2 regions of the Vibrio sp. TAP-3B genome follow, and region 1 is predicted to be linked to the other one. Evidence: predicted binding sites of a transcription regulator. Region 1 holds the regulator's gene; the other holds the start of a gene.
The links. Region 1 encodes MetJ, which represses methionine synthesis genes. Its sites were predicted from a motif close to TTAGACNTNTANANGTCTAA; they were not measured.

Region 1 (11,711 bases):
TCCATTACAGATGCTGGCCGTAGCGCTCTGGGAGAATGGTTTGATCAACCCACAGCACATCCAACCGTCCGCGACGAATTTTCAGCTAAGCTGATCGCTTGTGCCGTGCAACCTGCCGCGCCTTTCCGTGATCAGCTTGCCGAACTCGTTGAAGAATCACGTAAGCTGGTTTCTCACTACAAAGAGATTGAAGCCGCTTACTACGCAACACCTTCAACGCTTGATAAACAGGCACGTCTAGAGCGTCTAACACTGCGTCGTAACCTATTGCTACGTGAAGCGTGGATTACTTGGGCAGAAGAAGTGCTGACAGAACTTGAAGTGATCGGTTAATTCCTGTCACTGACAGTTAAATAAAAAGGCTTGCCAATCGGCAAGCCTTTTTATTTCTTGCTTTAGGTGACGCACTAACCGCGACTTACGGGCGCACACCTAACGTGTGACACAATGCGTAAGTCATCTCAGCACGGTTTAGCGTATAAAAGTGGAAGTCTTTCACGCCCTCACGACTTAACACACGCACCATATCAATCGCCTGGCTGGCACCAACCAGTTGTCGAGTCACCGGGTCATCATCTAAACCTTCAAATTGTTTACTCATCCAACCTGGCACTTTGACGTTATTCTGAGCCGCAAAACGAGAGGCTTGTTTAAAGTTGGAAACTGGCAGAATGCCGGGCACAATCTCCACATCAATACCAGCGGCCACACAGCGATCGCGGAAGCGAAGATAAGATTCTACGTCGAAAAAGAATTGAGTAATGGCACGGTTAGCACCCGCGTCAACCTTACGTTTTAGATTCAATAAATCAGACTGAGCACTTTTGGCTTCAGGGTGCACTTCAGGAAAAGCCGCAACTGAAATATCAAAATCATGCCGCGACTTCAACAATGCCACGAGGTCTGAGGCATACATCTCAGGCGCACCGCCGCCAAGAGGAATATCACCACGCAATGCGACGATATTTTCAATGCCGTTATTCCAGTAATCATCGGCAATATCAATCAGCTCGTCACGCGTTGCATCAATACATGTTAAGTGTGGGGCCGCCACAAGGCCTGTGGTTGCTTTGATTTCTTTAATGATGGAATGTGTTCTATCACGCTCACCGGAGTTCGCCCCGTACGTAACAGAAACAAATTTAGGTTGAAGTGTTTGGAGACGAAGCACTGAGTTCCATAGCGTCTCTTCCATCTTGGCGCTGCTTGGTGGAAAAAACTCAAAGGATACATTGATGTTATCTGATAACTCAGCGATATTTTGATTCAAGGCATCGATATGGCCTGCGTGCGTGTATCCCATCTTATTCTCTCTCCCTGTGGCACTTCGCCACGAAAACAATTCCTTAAATCGACGTTTAGACGTCCATATGTCTACAGAGTGTCTTGAATACGATTTAATGTCAACCTTGTGAATATGAATTTTTCTCACGTTAATAATGAGGATAGTTCAAGTGGATACTGAATCATTCTTTCTCCATCGATTCTCAATAGCTTCATAGTGTGATAACCATTAACCATGGCTGTTTTATGGCCACCTTGAAGTATTTGAGAGTCCGTTTTAATCGAGTCTCCTTTAGATAATAAAAAACCCCAGAATCGAACCGAGGTTTTCAAATGAGAATTTCACAGAAGTTTAGAGTAAGCCAGCCAATCGATTAAGGTCTGACTGAATGGCCCCCGCCGTCACAGCTCGTCCAGCTCCTGGGCCACGAATAACCAGAGGGTTGTCTTTGTACCACTTACTCTCGATAGCGAAAATGTTATCGCAAGGCAGTAAGTTCGCGAGAGCGTGCTCGCGAGGAAGCGCTTCCACTCCCACCGTTGCTTTACCATTCTTTTCTAAGCGTGCCACATAACGCAAAACCTGATCATTTTTCTGAGCCTTGACCAGACGTTCTTGGAGTATTTCACTCAATAAGACGCCACTATCAAAGAACTCATCTAAGCTAAGCGGTCGTAACGCTTCTGGTACCAAAGATTCCACTTTCACACTGCCTGGCTCAATCGTCAGGCCTGATTCTCGTGCTAAAATCACGAGCTTGCGCATCACATCGGAACCATCTAAATCAGAACGGGGATCCGGCTCAGTTAGTCCCTGCTGCCAGGCAAGATCCACCAGCTCATGAAACGGTACAGAGCCGTCAAACTGTTGAAATAGCCACGATAAGGTTCCAGAAAAAATCCCCGATAGCGCCACGATTTCATCTCCGCTTTCACGCAGGTCACGAACGGTATGATTAATTGGTAACCCAGCGCCAACGGTAGCATTGTAAAGCCAGTAGCGTCCTATCTTAGCGAATGCATCTTGAACCTGATGGTAATAATGGCTATCAGCTGAGCCGGCCACCTTGTTAGCCGATATTAAATGAACGCCTTGCTGCGCAATTTCAACGTAACGTAGAGCCAACTCTTGACTTGCGGTCACATCCAGCACAACGGCTTCATCGTAGTTTTGTAGCGCGCCAAGGCGAGTCAACCAGGAACCATCATTGGCGATACTCTCATCTTTAAATCGTGCAGAGACATTCCTTGCGTCAATCCCCTGCTCATCAAACCAATACATTTGGCTATCGACAACTGCGACCAAATCAAAACTCATACCGTGACGTTTAGTCAGCTCATTTTTTTGACTCGCAAATAAGTTCATCCAGCTCGAACCAATATTGCCTTTACCACACAAGGCAACAGCTACACGCTTATGCGCTTGAAATAGTTGACTGTGAATGGTTTGAACCAGAGCCTCAGTATCAGTGCGGCGCAATACCGCGACTAAACTCAAACCCGATTCAGACTCAGAGATAAATTCTATTGGCGCGTGTTTTAGCTTCTGATAAAAACCAAAACAGTGGTTAGCATTTTTCGTCACACCTGCGCCTACGGCAGCTAACAATGAGTAGCCTTCTTTCAGTTTAATTTCCGCTTCCACGGCAAGCTCTTGCAGGTACTTCAGCACCCCTCCGGCAATTTCAGAAGTGTACGCCAAGCGCAAGGTATGCTGATCGGCCTGAACTTCAAAAGCCAATGGCTCTAATTGAGCACGCTGCAATACTTGCCGTACATCGCTTTGCGTTTTTTCAAAATCGTGACCATGAAAGAAAGACAGCTGTATCAATAAAACGTCATCAAGCGACGTAATGATTTTGGCACCACGCCCAGAGGCTAATACGCGCTCAATACGCGTGGAGCCAGCCTCTGATTGATAACTACATTTTAGATTAAGATCCATCGTGCTTTGCGCTACAGGTTGAAGCGTACGGCTGTGTAATACAGGGGCGGCTAGACGAGCAAGCTCGCTGGCCTCATCCAATCTTAGCAAAGGCAATAAGCAAGCATCAGCAACCAGTCGAGGGTCTGCGCTGTACACGCCAGCAACGTCACTCCAAATAGTCACAGTGCTGACATCAGCAAGCGCACCAATAACCGTCGCAGAATAGTCTGATCCATTACGACCCAGCAGAACGGTTTCTCCAGCGTCATTCTGCGCCATAAAACCCGTGATCACGACGCGTTTATGATTGTGTTGTGCTAACGCTTGCTTGATCAAGGGGGATGAACGAACACGATCGACTTCTGGCTGAGTCGCCGCTTCGGCACGCAAAAACGTTCTCGCGTCTTGCACAACGGCTGGCAACGAATGCTGCGACAATAGTACGGCTAAAAGACGTGCGGACCATACCTCTCCATGTCCTAATACCGCTGCTTTTTGTGCTTCAGTCAAAGGCGCGACTAACTCAGACAAAGTACTGAATTCATCTTGTAAAGAAGCCAGTAACTGCTCTTTTGCTTCACCTTCTAACAAGGCGGCTATCAGTCCTGTTTGGAATTCCCTTAAACTTTGAAGTGCCTCATGAGCAAGTCGACCATCTCTGTCCAAGCCTTCGAGAAACTCAATCAGCCGATTGGTGGTTTGCCCAGCAGCAGACACCACCACGAGATCATTTTCTATCGAATGCTCTTTAAGAATATCCACGACACGTAAGTAACATTGAGGGTTGGCTAAGCTGCTGCCACCAAATTTATGCAGCTGACGCTGTACAGTCATGATTATCGTCTCCTATTACTGGGCAGCTTTAGTGAAGGCCTGTTCTAAATCGTCGATCAAATCTTGCACATCTTCTAAGCCAACAGATAGGCGCAACAACTGGTGTGAAATCCCCGCTTCGGCCAGAGCTTTCTCTCCCATGGCCCGATGGGTCATCGAGGCAGGATGGCAAATCAAACTTTCCACTCCACCTAATGATTCTGCAAGTGAAAATAATTGCAGCTCTTTCACAAAGACTTTCAATTGTTGAAACGATCCTGAAAATTCAAAGCTCAGCATAGAGCCAAAACCAGACTGCTGCTTTTTAGCGATAGCATGACCCGCGTGATCTGGGAGACTTGGGTGATAAATGGCTTTGACCAATCTCTGCGACTGCAGATAAGCAAGTACCTGTTGTGAGCTCTCTTCATGCACTCGCATACGAGCACCAAGCGTACGAATGCCTCGCAGCGTCATATAACTATCAAAAGGCGTTCCCGTTGCACCAATGCAATTGCCCCACCATGCAAGCTCTTCCGCATGTGCTTCTGTTTTGGTAATGATCACGCCACCAATCACATCCGAATGACCATTGATGTATTTTGTGGTTGAGTGAATCACGAAGTCTGCCCCCAGCTCCAACGGTTTTTGATATATCGGAGTCAAGAAAGTGTTGTCGACAGCGACAAGTGCGCCAACTTGCTTGGCTTTTTCACATACTTCAGCAATATCGACCACGCGAACAAGCGGATTTGATGGCGTTTCTAATAGGATCAGCTTTGGTTTGAGCTGCAACGCGGCATCCAGTGCCTGTTTATCGGATTGGTCAATAAACTGCACTTTAAAATCACCTTTTTTTGCTCGGGTATTGAATAGACGATAAGACCCACCGTAGCAATCATGCGGAGCAATGAGCAGATCATCGGGCCCAAGAAAGGCAGAAACCCATAAATTTAACGCAGAGGTACCACAGTTCGTCACGACCGCACCTTGGCCAGACTCTAATTCAGATAGCGCACTTTCTAATAACCCACGATTAGGGTTACCAGATCGGGTGTAATCATATTTAGGGACCTCACCAAAAGCGGGAAAACCGTAATTAGTGGAAAGATAAATAGGTGGAACGACAGCGTGATATTGGCTGTCTGATTCAATACCAGTGCGGACTGCAATGGTCGCAGGTTTGCGAGTGCTCATGGGTGTATCCTTTCACGGGTGATGACTTCTAAACAGGAATGCGCTATATCTGACTCGTGGATTCCAAATGATTCACACGCTTCCTCTACTGTTCTATTCACTTTACTCGTCAAAAAATAAGACGTCAACACTTCTAGACGTCCATATGTCTTTGCTTATGGCGGTAAATGCAGCTAAAATCAGCACCTAGATTATTTTAACCGATTACATAGATGAAGGTGCGCAATGGCTGACTGGAATGGCGAATACATTAGCCCATATGCCGAGCACGGTAAAAAAAGTGAACAAGTAAAAAAAATTACCGTCTCTATCCCGCTAAAAGTTTTAAAAGTACTAACTGATGAGCGTACTCGCCGTCAAATCAATAACTTACGCCATGCAACCAATAGCGAATTACTATGCGAAGCATTTTTACACGCGTACACTGGCCAGCCACTTCCAACAGATGAGGATCTTCGTAAAGATCGCCCTGATGATATTCCGGCTGAAGTAAAAGCGCTGATGACGGAGATGGGTATCGAGTTTGAGTCGTTTACCGAAGAGTAATCGTAAGTGGATTGATGTTGTCTTTAAGAGAACTCTTTCTCTGAGTATAGAAAAATGGGACGCTACGCGTCCCATTTTTTATGTATTAACCCGCGAAGATTATTCCGCCATGTAATTTTCTGGCATATCAATACGAGCAACGCCAGATTCTACCGCTGCTTGAGCTACCGCTTTTGCTACTCGTGGGAGCAAGCGAGAGTCCATAGGCTTAGGAATGATGTAGTCTGAGCCAAACTCAAGCTTTTCAACCCCTGCCGCTTTAAGTACTGCTTCTGGTACCGGTTCTTTCGCCAGATGACGAATCGCTTCAACAGCGGCAAGTTTCATTTCATCATTAATTTCGCTTGCTCGAATATCAAGAGCACCACGGAATATGAATGGGAAACACAGCACGTTATTTACTTGGTTCGGATAATCACTACGTCCAGTTCCCATAATTAAATCATCACGAACCTCATGCGCAAGCTCAGGCTTAATTTCAGGCTCAGGGTTAGAACATGCAAATACAATCGGCTTGTCAGCCATTAATTTCAATGCTTCAGGTGAAAGTAGGTTCGGACCGGATACCCCAAGGAAAAGATCAGCCCCTTCTATGACATCTTCCAACGTACGCTTATCAGTGTTATTCGCGAACAACTGCTTGTATTCGTTTATGTCATCACGACGAGTATGAATCACGCCTTTACGATCTAGCATATAAATCTTTTCACGCATTGCACCACATTTGATCAGCAGTTCCATACATGCAACGGCCGCAGCCCCAGCGCCAAGACAAACGATCGTAGCGTCTTCTAGCTTTTTGCCTTGAAGCTCAATAGCATTCAGCATACCTGCCGCGGTTACAATTGCAGTACCGTGTTGGTCATCATGGAATACTGGCACATCACAACGCTCAATCAGGCGCTTTTCAATTTCAAAACAGTCTGGAGCCTTAATGTCCTCAAGATTGATACCACCAAATGTGTCTGCAATGTTTGCAACGGTATCCACGAATTCGTCAATGGTACGGTGCTTCACTTCAATATCAATCGAATCAAGGCCAGCAAATCGCTTAAATAATAGCGCCTTACCTTCCATCACAGGCTTAGATGCCAGTGGGCCAAGGTTACCTAAACCAAGGATAGCGGTGCCGTTAGAAATCACTGCAACCATATTGCCTTTGCCAGTGTATTTGTACGCATTGTCAGGATTTTGCGCAATTTCACGCACTGGTTCAGCAACACCAGGACTGTAAGCAAGCGCAAGATCGCCTGCTGTTTCAGCCGGTTTTGTCAGTTCGACAGCAATTTTTCCTGGGATTGGATAAGCATGGTAATCAAGGGCTTTTTGGCGGTGTTCTTCTTCTGGAGTGACTGCTTGGCGATTGTCTTCAGACATGGACGTTTCTCTTTGTTATTTTTAGGTAAGGGGGCATAAATTCTATCGAATAGAGCTTAATCTTCATAGGCAAGATCACGGGGAATATCCTTAAAGATCCGATAATAAAAGAGATTAGACCAAGTAATTACATTAAGCACCTGATTTTCTAGTCAGGCGCTCTTTCTCACACTAGAAAGTTGTACAACACAGATTACTCTTCATCTACGTACTGGGCTTGTAAGTAATTTTCAATGCCTGACATTTCAATCAAGCCAAGTTGAGTCTCTAACCAATCCACATGTTCTTCTTCGTCTTCGAGAATATCTTGGAATAGATCACGAGAGACATAGTCTCGAATGTCTTCAGCATAGGCAATCGCATCTTTCAAATCTGGGATCGCGGCCATCTCAAGCTTCAGGTCACACTCAATCATTTCTTTGGCGTCTTCACCGACCATTAACTTACCGAGATCTTGCAAATTTGGTAAGCCTTCTAGAAACAAAATCCGTTCAATCAGATGATCTGCGTGCTTCATTTCATCTATCGATTCGTGATATTCCTTATCGGCTAAGTGTTTCAACCCCCAGTCTTTATACATACGAGCATGAAGAAAGTACTGATTGATAGCGACTAGCTCGTTCCCGAGCACTTTGTTGAGATGCTGAATGATGATTGGATCGCCTTTCATGACAAAACCTCCTTTTGGCTTCATTTAAATGTAGAAGTAAATGAGAAGGTGTCAAAAGGCTCAGCGAATTATCACTGTTGTATAGCCACAGTCATTATCATTAGCTTGCTTGCTGTAATTTAAGTCCCGTATAACGAGTTTCAGTTTCCGCTAAAATGTCTTTAGCTTGTCTGATGCATTTACCACACTGGCTACCCAGTGCCGTACACTGCTTAATTCCTCGAATATCCGTTACGCCCTCATCTATCGCCAACTTCTTGATTTTCTTGTCAGAGACCCCATGGCAAAGACAAACGTACATAATTAAACCTGTAAAATGAACTGATGACAGTCAATATAAACAAGAATAATTATTATTACCAGTCGCATTTTGTTAATTTTAAGAACAGTTCGTTATATTGATTTGCAAATAACGGTAAAAGATCAAACCGTTAGAAATAGAGACAGGAAAATAGATATGGAATAGAAATTAAGATTTTGTTTTATTTACAATAAATATAAAAATTTTTGTAATAATTCTTATAACTGAATGAAATTTTAGATATTAAAAAGGGAAGCCTAAGCTTCCCTTCTCTGATGCGCTTTCTTCAAAAAAGAAGAATAGTGCAAGATTTTGTTTAATTCGTTAAGAATTAGTCAAAGATCTTAGCAACAACACCAGCACCTACTGTACGGCCACCTTCACGGATCGCGAAACGTAGACCTTCGTCCATTGCGATTGGTGCGATTAGCTCAACAGTCATTTGTACGTTGTCACCAGGCATTACCATTTCTACGCCTTCTGGTAGCTGGATGTCACCAGTTACGTCAGTTGTACGGAAGTAGAACTGTGGACGGTAGCCTTTGAAGAATGGAGTGTGACGACCACCTTCATCTTTAGACAGTACGTATACTTCTGATTCGAACTTAGTGTGTGGGGTGATTGAACCAGGCTTAGCCAGTACTTGACCACGCTCTACGTCGTCACGCTTAGTACCACGTAGAAGTGCACCAACGTTTTCACCAGCACGGCCTTCGTCTAGAAGCTTACGGAACATCTCTACACCAGTACATGTTGTAGTCGTTGTTTCCTTGATACCTACGATAGCAACTTCGTCACCAACTCTTAGGATACCACGCTCAATACGACCTGTTACTACTGTACCACGACCTTGAATTGAGAATACGTCTTCGATAGGCATTAGGAATGGCTGATCTACTGCACGCTCTGGCTCTGGGATGTAAGAGTCTAGTGCTTCAGCTAGTTCAACGATTTTCGCTTCCCACTGCTCTTCGCCGTTTAGTGCGCCTAGTGCAGAACCTTGGATAACTGGTAAGTCATCACCTGGGAAATCGTACTCAGATAGAAGTTCACGAACTTCCATTTCTACTAGCTCTAGTAGCTCTTCATCATCAACCATGTCACATTTGTTCATGAATACGATGATGTATGGGATACCAACCTGACGGCCTAGTAGGATGTGCTCACGAGTTTGTGGCATTGGGCCATCTGTCGCAGCAACAACTAGGATACCACCGTCCATCTGTGCAGCACCGGTGATCATGTTTTTAACGTAGTCAGCGTGTCCTGGACAGTCAACGTGTGCGTAGTGACGAGTTGGAGTGTCGTACTCAACGTGAGACGTTGCGATAGTGATACCGCGCTCACGCTCTTCTGGAGCGTTATCGATAGAAGCAAAGTCTTTTGCAACACCGCCGTACACTTTAGCTAGAGTAGTACAGATTGCAGCAGTTAGAGTTGTTTTACCGTGGTCAACGTGGCCGATAGTACCAACGTTAACGTGCGGTTTCGTACGTTCAAATTTTTCTTTAGACACGATCGTGTTCCTTCCTAGTTATGATTCGCCGTGATCATTATTGATCGACGACGCGCCAGAAATTGTTATTTTATGCGCCAACGTCGGTTAGCGCAATATTTGGACTGCCTGATCTCACAAAAAGTCGTAAACTTTTTGTAGTTCAATCGTCAATTAGTAACCACGCTCAGCAATGAGTGCTTCCGCAAAGTTCTTAGGCACTTCAGCGTACTCATGGAATTCCATTGAGTACGACGCTCGCCCTTGAGTTGCAGAACGTAGGTCAGTTGCGTAACCAAACATCTGAGATAGCGGTACTTGAGCACGGATGATCTTAAGACCAGCCACACCTTCGTCCATTCCTTCGATGATACCACGACGACGGTTTAGGTCACCAACAACATCACCCATCCAATCTTCCGGAGTGGTTACTTCGACATTCATCATCGGCTCTAGAATCACAGGTTGTGCTTCTAGCGCACCTTTCTTAAATGCCATCGAGCCAGCGATCTTAAACGCTATCTCGCTTGAGTCTACATCGTGGTAAGAACCATCAAATAGTGTAGCTTTAATATCTAGCACAGGATAACCCGCTAGCACACCACTATTCATTTGCTCTTCGATACCTTTCGCTACCGAACTGATGAATTCCTTAGGAACAGCACCACCCACGATTTCGTCTACGAATACGAAACCTTCGCCAGGTTCTGAAGGCTCAAGTTTGATCCACACATGACCGTATTGACCACGACCACCTGATTGACGAACAAATTTACCTTCCACTTCCGCTTTACCACGAATGGTTTCACGGTAAGCCACCTGAGGTTTACCAACGTTACAATCAACGCTGAATTCACGCTTCATACGATCAACGATAATGTCTAGGTGAAGTTCACCCATACCAGAGATCAGAGTTTGACCTGATTCGTCGTCCGTTTCCACGCGAAATGATGGATCTTCCGCAGCCAGCTTACCTAGCGCGATAGCCATTTTTTCTTGGTCAGCCTTAGAACGAGGCTCTACAGCGATCTGAATAACCGGCTCAGGAAACTCCATGCGCTCTAGAATCACTTTGTGGTTCTGATCGCACAGTGTGTCGCCTGTTGTCACGTCTTTCAGACCGATAGCAGCAGCGATATCACCAGCGCAAACTTCTTTTACTTCTTCACGCTTATTCGCATGCATCTGAACGATACGACCAAAACGCTCTTTCTTGCCTTTTACCGAGTTGTAGACAGCATCACCTGAGTTTACAACACCTGAGTAAACACGCATGAAAGTCAGCGTCCCCACAAATGGGTCTGTCGCGATCTTAAACGCTAGCGCAGAGAAAGGTTCATTGTCGTCCGCATGACGTTCAACTTCATTCTCTCTATCATCGACACCTTTAATGGCAGGCACTTCGATTGGCGATGGCAAGAATTCAATCACAGCGTCTAGTACCGCTTGAACACCTTTATTCTTAAACGCACTACCACAAGTAGCCAGTACGATTTCGTTGTTTAGTGTACGAGTACGTAGAGCTTGCTTGATCTCAGCTTCAGTTAGCTCACCTTCTTCAAGGTACTTGTCCATCAGCTCTTCGCTAGCTTCAGCAGCGGATTCAACCATATGGCTGCGCCACTCTTCAGCAAGCTCGATCATGTCAGCTGGGATGTCTTCGTAAGTAAACGAAGTGCCTTGATCGGCTTCATTCCAGTTGAGCATTTTCATCTTGATAAGGTCGATGACACCTCTGAACTCATCTTCTGCACCAACGTTCAGTTGGATTGGAACAGGGTTCGCACCAAGACGATTTTTAATTTGGTCCACAACGCGTAGGAAGTCTGCCCCCGCACGGTCCATCTTGTTTACAAATACCAAACGTGGAACGTGGTATTTGTCTGCTTGACGCCATACAGTTTCAGACTGAGGTTCAACACCAGATGAGCCACAGAACACAACCACAGCACCGTCAAGTACACGAAGAGAACGCTCTACTTCGATAGTAAAGTCAACGTGTCCAGGGGTATCAATGATGTTTACTCGATGCTCAGGGAACTGTGCTTCCATACCACGCCAGAATGTAGTAGTCGCAGCGGATGTGATAGTAATACCACGT
Region 2 (11,711 bases), 230 kb from region 1:
CAAACGTTTGCTCACAACTAAGGCTATTCTATCAGAGTTCCTCACACGTTGCAGCAAACGAGAAAGCGGGAGAACCACTCCCCCGCTTTGCTTTAATTATTTACCGCGTGCTTCTAGCATTTCTACTGCAGGAAGCGCTTTGCCTTCTACAAACTCAAGGAAAGCACCACCGCCAGTTGAGATGTAAGATACATCAGCTTTGATACCGAACTTGTCGATAGCCGCCAGCGTGTCACCACCACCAGCGACAGAGAAGCCTTCAGAAGCTGCGATAGCTTCTGAGATACCTTTAGTGCCAGCTTCGAAGTTCTTAAACTCGAATACGCCAACTGGGCCGTTCCATAAAATAGTCTTCGCGTTTTTCAGGATTTCAGCTAACTCAGCTGTCGAATTTGGGCCAAGGTCGAAGATCATATCGTCATCTTGTACTTCAGAAACGTGTTTGATTTCAGCTTCTGCGTTCTCATCAAATGCTTTTGCACAGGCAACGTCAGTGGCTACAGGAATAGCACACTCATCCATTAGCTTTTTAGCTGTGTCTACCAGATCCGCTTCGTATAAAGACTTACCTACGTTGTGGCCAGCAGCAGCGATGAATGTGTTCGCAATACCACCACCAACAACAAGTTGGTCAGCAATTTTAGATAACGACTCAAGAACCGTTAGCTTAGTAGAAACTTTTGAACCACCTACGATAGCAACCATTGGACGAGCTGGCTTATCCATTGCTTTCCCTAGTGCTTCTAATTCATTCGCCAGTAGAGGGCCAGCACAAGCGATAGGTGCGTGCATACCAACACCATGAGTAGATGCTTGAGCACGGTGAGCCGTACCGAATGCGTCCATAACGAATACATCACATAGTGCAGCGTATTTCTTAGATAGTTCTTCGTCGTTTTTCTTCTCGCCTTTGTTGAAGCGAACGTTTTCTAGAACAACAAGTTCACCAGCGTTTAGCTCTAGGCCATCTAGGTAGTCTTTTGCTAGCTTAACGTCACAATCTAGTGCGTCATTTAGGTAGTTAACCACTGGTTGTAGAGAGAACTCTTCAGCGTATTCACCTTCAGTTGGGCGACCTAGGTGAGAGGTAACCATCACTTTGGCACCAGCTTCTAGGCAATGCTTAATGGTAGGAAGAGATGCGATGATACGTGCATCGGAAGTTACTTTACCGTCTTTTACTGGCACGTTTAGGTCAGCGCGGATAAATACACGTTTACCTGCAAGATCCAGGTCAGTCATCTTGATTACAGACATGATGTGTCCTCTCAAATATTTAATAATTAAAGTTTTTGAAAACTCGGCAACCCTGCCAAGCCTGTTAATTCTTCAAACTGGTTATTGATATGGAGATACGACAGATTTATTTCAAGACTTAAAATAAAAATCCCCATCACTTCTTCATCCTTAACATTCCGTTTGCGAAGAAGCTTGCATTGCTAAAGCGGTATCCAGCATCCGGTTAGCAAAGCCCCATTCGTTATCGCACCAAACCAGCATTTTTACTAATTGGCCATTACTCACTCTAGTCTGAGTTCCATCCACAATTGCACTATGGGGGTCGTGGTTAAAGTCAATGGAAACGAGTGGCGATTCAGTATAGTCAACTATATTACGTAATGTACACTGAGATGCATTAACAATGGTTTGATTTACGTCATTAACTTTCACATTTGTACTAATTGTGACGCTTAAATCCATTGCAGTGACATTAACTGTCGGTACTCGAACGGAAATTGCTTCGAATTTGTTGGAAAATTTCGGGAATATTCTTTCAATTCCTTTATGCAACTTAGTATCAACAGGAATAATAGATTGGCTTGCGGCGCGAGTTCGACGTAAATCGTTGTGGTACGCATCAATGACTTGCTGGTCATTCATGGATGAATGGATTGTCGTAATGGTACCAGACTCAATGCCGAAAGCGTCATCCAGAACTTTGATGATAGGTACAATACAGTTAGTCGTACAAGAGCCATTAGAAACTATACGGTGCTCATCTTTGAGGGTTTCATGATTGACACCATAGATGATGGTGTTATCGACATCATTGCCTCCAGGGTGTGAAAAGAGGACTTTCTTCGCTCCGGCATCGATATGCGCCAAACCGTCTGATTTAGAACCATATACACCTGTACAATCTAAGACGATATCAACGTCCAAATCGCGCCATGGAAGCAGTTCTATCTCGGCAAGATGAAGAATACGGATGGCGTCATATTCGCCGCGGTCATGATGAACATGCAAGTGTTCTTGGTCGTGGGAGATTTTCTTGCCAAAGCGACCATGACTGGTGTCATATTGCAGTAGGTGCGCCATCGCTTCTGGTTGCGCTAACTCGTTAACCGCCACAACTTTTATCTGCTGTTGCTTTCCACTTTCATACACGGCTCGCAGAACATTACGACCTATACGCCCAAATCCATTGATCGCAACCTTTAGCATCTATCCTTCGCCCTACCAAAAATTTCGTGTCACAGATACTACCTGATCAGGCTGAAAAACGCACCTGTTGAATCATAGTAAAGCAGGATTAAAAAAGGCCATCGCAATGATGGCCTTTCCAACTTTAGTATCTAACAGTCGTCCTTTACGTTCGGACTGTTGAGACAATCTAGCAGTTACGCTAGCAATTCTTTTGCTGTGTTCACTACGTTTTCAGTCGTGAAGCCAAACATCTCGAATAGCTGACCAGCAGGTGCAGATTCACCGAATGTCGTCATACCGATGATGCGACCGTCGAAACCAACGTACTTGTACCAGAAGTCTGCGATGCCCGCTTCGATAGCGATACGAGCTGTTACCTCTGATGGTAGAACTGCTTCACGGTAAGCGGCATCTTGCTTGTCGAATGCGTCTGTTGATGGCATTGAAACCACGCGTACTTTCTTACCTTCTGCTGTTAGTTGAGTCGCAGCTTCTACTGCTAGTTCAACTTCAGAGCCTGTTGCGATAAGGATAAGCTCTGGCTTGCCTTCGCAATCTTTTAGGATGTAAGCACCTTTCGCGATGTTCGCTACTTGTTCAGCTGTACGCTCTTGCTGTGCTAAGTTTTGACGAGAGAAGATAAGTGCAGTTGGTGCATCTTTACGTTCAATCGCTAGTTTCCAAGCAACCGCTGATTCAACTTGGTCACATGGACGCCATGTGCTCATATTTGGCGTTACACGTAGAGACGCCATTTGCTCAACGGGTTGGTGAGTTGGGCCATCTTCGCCAAGACCGATAGAATCGTGCGTGTACACTTGGATGTTCTGAATCTTCATCAGCGCAGCCATACGCATAGCATTGCGTGCGTATTCCATGAACATTAGGAATGTCGCACCGTAAGGAACGAAACCACCGTGCAGTGCAATACCATTAATGACCGCAGTCATACCGAATTCACGCACACCGTAGTGGATGTAGTTGCCAGAGAAGTCATCCGTTTCTAGAGACTTAGAACCAGACCACATGGTCAGGTTAGAAGGCGCTAGGTCAGCAGAGCCGCCCATGAATTCAGGAAGCATTTGACCAAACGCTTCTAGTGCATTTTGCGATGCTTTACGTGATGCAATGTTCGCTGGGTTTGCTTGAAGATCAGCAATGATTTGGTTGGCTTTTTCTTCCCATTCCGCTGGAAGTTCGCCGTTTAGACGACGTTTAAGCTCTGCTGCTTCTGCAGGGTAAGCTGCTGCGTATGCTTCGAACTTTTCATTCCAAGCCGCTTCTTTCGCTGCACCTGCTTCTTTTGCATCCCACTCCGCGTAAACATCTGCAGGGATTTCAAATGGACCGTACTCCCAACCTAGGTATTCGCGAGCCGCTTGGATCTCATCGTGACCTAGTGGTGCACCATGACAGTCGTGTGAACCAGATTTGTTAGGAGAACCGAAACCGATAATTGTTTTAGTACAGATCAGCGTCGGACGTGGGTCCGCTTTTGCTGCTTCAATGGCAGCGTTGATCGCTTCACTGTCATGACCATCTACGGCAGGAATGACATGCCAACCGTAAGCTTCAAAACGCTTAGGTGTATCGTCAGAGAACCAGCCTTCCACGTGACCGTCGATAGAAATGCCGTTGTCATCCCAGAACGCAATCAGTTTGCCTAGACCCAGTGTACCAGCAAGAGAGCATGCTTCGTGCGAGATGCCTTCCATCAGACAACCGTCACCCAAGAACACGTAAGTGAAGTGGTCAACGATGTCGTGACCTTCTTTGTTGAACTGTGCTGCAAGCGCTTTTTCAGCAATCGCCATACCCACAGCGTTTGTAACGCCTTGACCTAGAGGACCTGTTGTTGTCTCGATACCTGGTGCGTCAGCCGTACTCTGGGTGACCTGGCGTTTTAGAGTGCAATTGACGGAAGTTTTTCAGATCGTCAATAGACAACTCGTAACCGCTTAAGTGCAGTAGAGAATAAATCAGCATTGAGCCATGACCGTTAGACAGTACGAAACGGTCGCGATCTGCCCACTCTGGGTTTGATGGGTTGTGGTTTAGGTGAGAGCGCCAAAGAACTTCAGCGATATCAGCCATACCCATTGGTGCGCCAGGATGGCCTGAGTTAGCTTGTTGAACACCATCCATGCTTAGAGCACGAATTGCATTGGCAAGATGTTTACGAGACGACATGTCTGCTCCTGAGTACATTAAGCGAAACGAAAATAGGACATAATTCTCTCAAAGCCAGATAGGGTGTGCAAACGTTTTCCACCCTAAAACCTCACAAATATTGCACCTTTCACTGCAAACCCATCGAAGTTCTTAAAATTATCAATAAATGACGCAAACGTTTGGTTATAACAAAAACCAAAAAAGAACTTGTAATTCGAGCAATCAAATTTAGAATAGACGTCTAGATGTAGATACACCTACAAAAAACAGTATTAATTTGCGCTGGAGAGTTTATCATTCCCCAGTTTTAAACCAGATATAGTGGAGCTAACATGGCTAAGCACCTGTTTACTTCTGAGTCAGTATCAGAAGGTCATCCAGATAAAATTGCAGACCAGATTTCTGATGCGGTTCTTGACGCAATTCTAAAGCAAGACCCGAAAGCTCGTGTTGCATGTGAGACTTACGTTAAAACCGGCATGGTCATGGTGGGCGGTGAAATCACGACTTCTGCATGGGTAGACATCGAAGAACTAACTCGTGAAACGGTCAGTGAAATTGGCTACGTACACTCAGACATGGGGTTTGATGCAAACTCTTGTGCGGTATTAAACACCATCGGTAAACAGTCGCCAGATATCAACCAAGGTGTTGATAAAGCAGATCCTAAAGAACAAGGTGCAGGCGACCAAGGCATTATGTTTGGTTACGCTTGTAACGAAACTGAAGTACTAATGCCAGCGCCAATTACTTACTCTCACCGCCTTGTTCAAAAGCAAGCAGAAGTTCGTAAAAACGGCACCCTTCCTTGGCTACGTCCAGATGCAAAATCTCAGGTTACGTTCCAATATGACCAAGGCAATATCGTTGGTATCGACGCGGTCGTTCTTTCGACTCAACACTGTGATTCAATCTCAACTTCAGACCTGCGTGAAGCAGTAATGGAAGAGATCATTAAGCCAGTGCTACCTTCAGAATGGATTAATAAAGAAACTAACTTCTTTATCAACCCTACAGGTCGATTCGTCATTGGTGGCCCAATGGGTGACTGTGGTCTAACTGGTCGTAAGATCATCGTAGATACCTACGGCGGCGCAGCTCGTCACGGTGGTGGTGCCTTCTCTGGTAAAGATCCATCAAAAGTTGACCGCTCTGCTGCATATGCAGCACGTTATGTAGCGAAAAACATCGTCGCCGCTGGCATGGCTGACCGTTGTGAAATTCAGCTGTCTTACGCCATCGGTGTTGCTGATCCAACCTCTATCATGGTGGAAACGTTCGGTACTGAGAAAGTATCACACGACATCATCATTGAAGCGGTTCGTCAGTTCTTCGACCTGCGTCCATACGGTCTGCAAGAAATGCTTAACCTTCTGCAGCCAATCTACAAGAAGACAGCAGCGTACGGTCACTTCGGCCGTGAAGAGTTCCCGTGGGAAGCAACCGATAAAGCCGCTCTTCTACGCGATTTCGCTGGTATCAAGTAATCGAGCCAAGCTAAAATCAATCAAGCCCTCGCTTTTTAGTGGGGGCTTTTTATTGTTAACCATCTTTAATACCAACCGCAGCCAATAACCATTCAACCCCTCGCTTGTTAAAAAACCTTGATACCACTTTCTCCTTCTATTCCCTTCCTGCGTGATAAATAAATTTTTAGCAATTATTTGTAAATTACCTTATCTCCACCAATAGTTAAAACATTGTTAATTACAATTTGAATAGAGACAACGGATGCACTCAATGTGACCACAACACTTAGGCAATGTGTTAGTCAGGCATTCTTTATGGCCAATACCAAACAGAGAAACACTTAAATGTAATCTTGGAAAGCCGACTCCAATTTGACTGAACAGTAATCTCTGTAAGTTGGTATAAGTCGACATTTTGGCAATAAATCAAGGAGGAGTTATGCCTCGAACTGCTAATCAACCTGACTTCCGTAGCAAGCGAAAGGAAGTGCCAGACAACGAATATGCTAAGACGATCCCGTGTAATACGGTTAGCCTTTCCGCACCCTTCCATTGGCTTGCGTTAGGTTTACATGATTTTGTCCGACTGCCTCTCATCAGTGCATTTTATGGCATCTGCTTTATGGCCGCCGCTATCGGTATTGTTTTGCTGGTGCAATGGCAAGGCACCCACCTTGTCGTCATGCCGAGTTTAATCGTCTACATGTTAATTGGTCCGTTTTTAGCGCTCGGTTTATATGATGCCAGTTGGGAAAGAGAGCGTGGGCATAAAGCCAGCTTGTTTCATTCGATGAAAGCCATAGGGCGTAACTCTTCCTCTCAGTGGGCATTCGCTGTGCTGCTGTCAGTATGTATGATTTTCTGGATGCGTATCGCCGCGCTCCTACATGCGCTTTATCCGTCCGTTCAAGGCGCGCCACTCACTGAGTTTCTGCCATTTTTAGTCATAGGTTCATTGGTCGGTTTTATATTAGCTTGCGTCGTTTTCAGCATATCAGCGTTTTCGATTCCGCTCATGATGGAACGTCGCGTGGATGTGATGACAGCCGTATTCACCAGCTTTAACGCGGTAAAATCCAATATCCCTGCGATGATAGTGTGGGCGGCGGTCATTTGTGGCGGTATTTTAATCGGCTTTGCCACGTACGGAATTGGCATGCTGTTTACGATGCCTATTTTAGGCTACGGTACTTGGCACGCTTACCGTGCGATCATTAAGAAAAAACACACGCCTTAAAAAACAGATGCTATGATTCGGCCCTCGCTCTCGCGGGGGCTTTTTTATATCACTATAGATAAAGTGGAGGACGTGTGGTTTTTGAACTGAACTACAAAGCAAAACAAGTGATGGCACACTGCATTGCTAAGGCAGAACAGGCTTTCCAGCGTTCATTTCCGCTTCCAACACTCACATTCAATGTTCGTGGCAAAGCCGCCGGAAAAGCGTACCTGCAACGGAACGAAATTCGCCTCAATCCCGTTTTATTTCGAGAAAATACGCAAGCGTTCTTGGATGAAGTTATCCCGCATGAAGTTGCCCACCTAATTACTTATCAGGTTTATGGCCGAGTTAGACCACATGGCAAAGAATGGCAAGGTGTGATGGAAGCCGTATTTAACGTTCCTGCCAAGACCACTCACCGCTTTGAAGTTACCTCGGTTCAAGGTAAAACCTTCGAATACCGCTGCGACTGCGCGGCTTACCCATTATCCATTCGCCGCCACAACAAAGTGCAGCGTAAGCAAGCAATCTACTCCTGCCAAAAATGCCGCCAATCTCTTAACTTTACTGGCGTACAACTCTCGTAACTATCCCTCCAAACTGCTATCTCGATGCCATTTCTGATGGCGCATCATCGTATTGTTAACATACTCATTATTAAAGCCAGTATCTGAGTGATAGAATAAATAAAGCCATACTTTTTAAAGACTTTAATCATGAAATATCTATTCTCTTTGTTACTCTTTGCGCTTTCTTGCTCGACCATGGCTGCGCCCCCGAGTTCCTTCTACGCCGCCAAACGTGAGGCGGTAAAAATTTATCAAGATCATCCAACCAGCTTCTACTGCGGTTGCAACATCCAATGGCAAGGAAGAAAAGGTGCCCCTGACCTCGACTCTTGCGGTTACCAAGTCCGTAAACAAGAAAAACGCGCAGCGCGAATCGAGTGGGAGCACGTGGTGCCTGCGTGGCAATTCGGCCACCAGCGTCAATGCTGGCAGGAGGGCGGGCGCAGAAACTGCAAGAAAAAAGACAAAACCTTCCGCTTAATGGAGGCAGATCTACATAACCTGACGCCTACTATTGGTGAAGTAAACGGTGACCGCTCAAACTACAACTTCAGTCAATGGAATGGGATGAATGGCGTGAGTTATGGCCGCTGTGAGATGCAAGTGAACTTCAAACAACGCAAAGTAATGCCACCAGATCGCGCTCGTGGCTCGATCGCTCGTACCTATCTTTATATGAGCAAAGAATACGGTTTTACGTTGTCTAAACAACAAACTCAGCTAATGAATGCTTGGAACAAAACATACCCTGCCGGTAAATGGGAATGTGAGCGTGATAAGCGCATCGCGAAAGTACAAGGCAATCACAACCCATTTGTTCAAGAAGCCTGTCGCGCACTGTAGTCCCTACTACCTTGAAGCGTTTCAATAACTGATATTGAAACACTTCTTGCCCCTTGTTTTTTCGATAGAAAGCATCCATGTTAGGATTTAAGTTTATTCTCTTGCTGGAAATCCCATGCGTATCCCTCGAATTTATCATCCAGAAACGATTCACCAACTTGGCTCACTGGCTTTAAGCGAAGACGCAGCATCCCATATCGGCCGCGTTTTACGGATGAAAAAAGGCCAAGAAGTTCTACTCTTTGACGGTAGCGGCGCAGAATTTTCAGCGATGATCAGTGAAATCAGTAAAAAGAATGTGTTAGTTAACGTGACTGAACGTATAGAACACTGTATTGAATCCCCATTGGATCTGCACCTTGGCCAAGTGATTTCGCGTGGCGATAAGATGGAATTCACCATCCAAAAGTCGGTTGAACTCGGGGTAAATACCATCACTCCTCTGATTTCAGAACGCTGCGGTGTAAAACTCGATCAAAAACGTTTTGAAAAGAAACTGGCCCAATGGCAGAAAATCGCCATCAGTGCCTGCGAGCAATGTGGTCGTAACATCGTTCCTGACATTCGTCCTATTATGAACTTGGAACAATGGTGCCAAGAAGAGCACGATGGGCTAAAGCTCAATTTGCATCCTCGTGCAAAATACTCGATCAACACCTTGCCAACGCCCGTCGAAAAAGTGCGCCTGTTGATCGGCCCAGAAGGCGGCTTATCGTCAGAAGAGATCGACATGACTCGCGAACACCAATTTGAAGAGACGCTACTCGGCCCTCGCGTTCTGCGTACCGAAACCGCGGCTCTGACAGCAATTACAGCCTTACAAGTTCGTTTCGGCGATCTGGGTTAAACGGAGAAAAATAATGATCAAACTCGGTATTGTAATGGACCCAATCTCGTCCATTAACATCAAGAAAGATTCTAGCTTTGCCATGATGCTTGAAGCGCAACGACGTGGCTACGAAATCCACTACATGGAAATGAACGATCTGCACCTCGATCAAGGTGTCGCGATAGCGGATACCAAAGTGGTTGAACTAAAAGAAGATCCACAGGGCTGGTACCAATTCAAGTCAGAGCAAACAATCCAATTGTCCGAGCTCGATGCTATTCTCATGCGTAAAGACCCTCCGTTCGATACCGAGTACATCTACGCAACGTACATTCTTGAACGTGCAGAAACGCAAGGCACGTTGATCGTCAATAAACCGCAAAGTCTGCGTGACTGTAACGAAAAGCTGTTCACCGCTTGGTTCCCTGAGCTTACGCCAACGACGATCGTGACACGTAAAGCGGAAAAGGTGAAAGAGTTCCGTGAAAAGCACGGTGATGTGATCCTAAAACCACTTGATGGTATGGGCGGCGCTTCTATCTTCCGCGTTAAAGAGAACGATCCAAACGTATCGGTGATCATCGAGACACTAACAAACCACGGCCAAAACTACGCCATGGCGCAAACGTTCGTACCGGACATCAGCAACGGTGACAAACGTATCCTTGTGGTCGATGGTGAGCCAATGCCTTACTGTTTAGCGCGTATTCCTGCGAAAGGTGAAACACGTGGTAATCTTGCGGCAGGTGGCACAGGTGAAGCTCGACCTTTGAGCGAAACTGATATCAAAATTGCCCAAACCGTAGCACCCATACTAAAAGAAAAAGGCCTCATCTTTGTTGGTCTTGACGTCATTGGTGACAAACTCACTGAAATCAACGTGACCAGCCCAACCTGTATTCGTGAGATTGAATCGGCCTTTGATATCTCAATCACCGGGAAGCTCATGGACGCGATTGAGCGCCGAGTGAAAGGCGAATAATTCAAACTGCATTACAGTTAATAAAGAGCGTAGAACTTAAAGATAAGCAACCTAATGCATTTAAACGATAAGGTGAATTGTCCCTTTTGCTTAAGTGCATGTACGAGTGTTAAGGGGCAGTATGAGTATGAACCTCACAAATCATTTTTTAGTTGCCATGCCTGGAATGAAAGATCCGTACTTCCACAACAGCGTGATCTACGTTTGTGAACACAACGAAGAAGGCGCTATGGGACTGATGATCAATGCGCCCGTCGATATCACGGTTGGTAAAATGCTCCAGCAGGTGGAAATGCAGCTCGTTCATCCACGTCTATTTGAAACAAGCCTTGATAGGCCTGTCTATAATGGTGGCCCTATCTCGGAAGACCGCGGCTTCATTCTCCACAAGCCAAAAGATGACTACGACTCCAGTATCCAAATGACGGATGAGCTCGCGGTGACCACTTCACGCGATATTCTCTCGGTTTTAGGAACCGAAGCGGAACCGAGTGACTACTTAGTCGCGCTTGGTTATTCTGGCTGGAGCGCTGGTCAATTAGAGAGTGAGTTAGTCGAAAACTCTTGGCTCACCATTGAAGCGACACCAGAAATTATCTTCGATACTCCTATCAATGAGCGTTGGAAAAAAGCGGTCGAAAAGCTGGGGATCGACTCTAGTCACCTTTCGGCTGATTCTGGGCACGCTTAACCAACATTCGTACAGTTACCTTAAATAGAGACACCTTATGTCACGCACAATTATGGCTTTTGATTTCGGAACCAAAAGCATTGGCAGCGCAATTGGCCAAGAAATTACTGGCACCGCGTCTCCACTGAAAGCCTTTAAGGCCAACGATGGTATTCCTAACTGGGACGACATCGAGAAACAAATTAAAGAGTGGCAGCCCGACTTACTGGTGGTCGGCTTACCAACGGATCTGAATGGTAAAGATCTTGAAACGATTACGCCTCGTGCAAGAAAGTTCGCGAAGCGCTTACAAGGCCGCTATGGTTTAGCGGTAGAACTTCATGATGAACGTTTATCAACAACCGAAGCTCGTGCAGACTTGTTTGGTATGGGTGGGTACAAAGCGTTATCCAAAGGTAATATTGACTGTCAATCTGCCGTCGTTATTCTTGAAAGTTGGTTTGAAAACCTCTGGTGCGAATAAATCACACCAAACCGAATAAAAATAAAAAAGGTTGGCATTGACCA

Region 2: a site for MetJ is predicted at 4,833-4,852, ahead of metK (methionine adenosyltransferase). Genes of this name have one in related genera too.

The regions. Positions count from the first base shown of each region.
Region 1 is NZ_CM173495.1:2,096,234-2,107,944, forward strand. Features, by position in the region: gene AC3D28_RS09870 (PadR family transcriptional regulator) at 1-333, shown strand, start outside; gene metF (methylenetetrahydrofolate reductase) at 419-1,303, opposite strand; gene AC3D28_RS09880 (bifunctional aspartate kinase/homoserine dehydrogenase II) at 1,637-4,045, opposite strand; gene AC3D28_RS09885 (O-succinylhomoserine (thiol)-lyase) at 4,061-5,221, opposite strand; gene metJ (met regulon transcriptional regulator MetJ) at 5,447-5,767, shown strand; gene AC3D28_RS09895 (malic enzyme-like NAD(P)-binding protein) at 5,867-7,144, opposite strand; gene bfr (bacterioferritin) at 7,338-7,814, opposite strand; gene AC3D28_RS09905 ((2Fe-2S)-binding protein) at 7,915-8,115, opposite strand; gene tuf (elongation factor Tu) at 8,447-9,631, opposite strand; gene fusA (elongation factor G) at 9,785-11,711, opposite strand, start outside.
Region 2 is NZ_CM173495.1:1,866,882-1,878,592, forward strand. Features, by position in the region: gene AC3D28_RS08745 (phosphoglycerate kinase) at 97-1,257, opposite strand; gene epd (erythrose-4-phosphate dehydrogenase) at 1,408-2,445, opposite strand; partial or broken gene tkt (transketolase) at 2,622-4,617, opposite strand; gene metK (methionine adenosyltransferase) at 4,932-6,086, shown strand; gene AC3D28_RS08765 (DUF2189 domain-containing protein) at 6,508-7,305, shown strand; gene AC3D28_RS08770 (SprT family zinc-dependent metalloprotease) at 7,380-7,877, shown strand; gene AC3D28_RS08775 (endonuclease) at 8,007-8,702, shown strand; gene rsmE (16S rRNA (uracil(1498)-N(3))-methyltransferase) at 8,818-9,549, shown strand; gene gshB (glutathione synthase) at 9,563-10,513, shown strand; gene AC3D28_RS08790 (YqgE/AlgH family protein) at 10,641-11,204, shown strand; gene ruvX (Holliday junction resolvase RuvX) at 11,242-11,667, shown strand.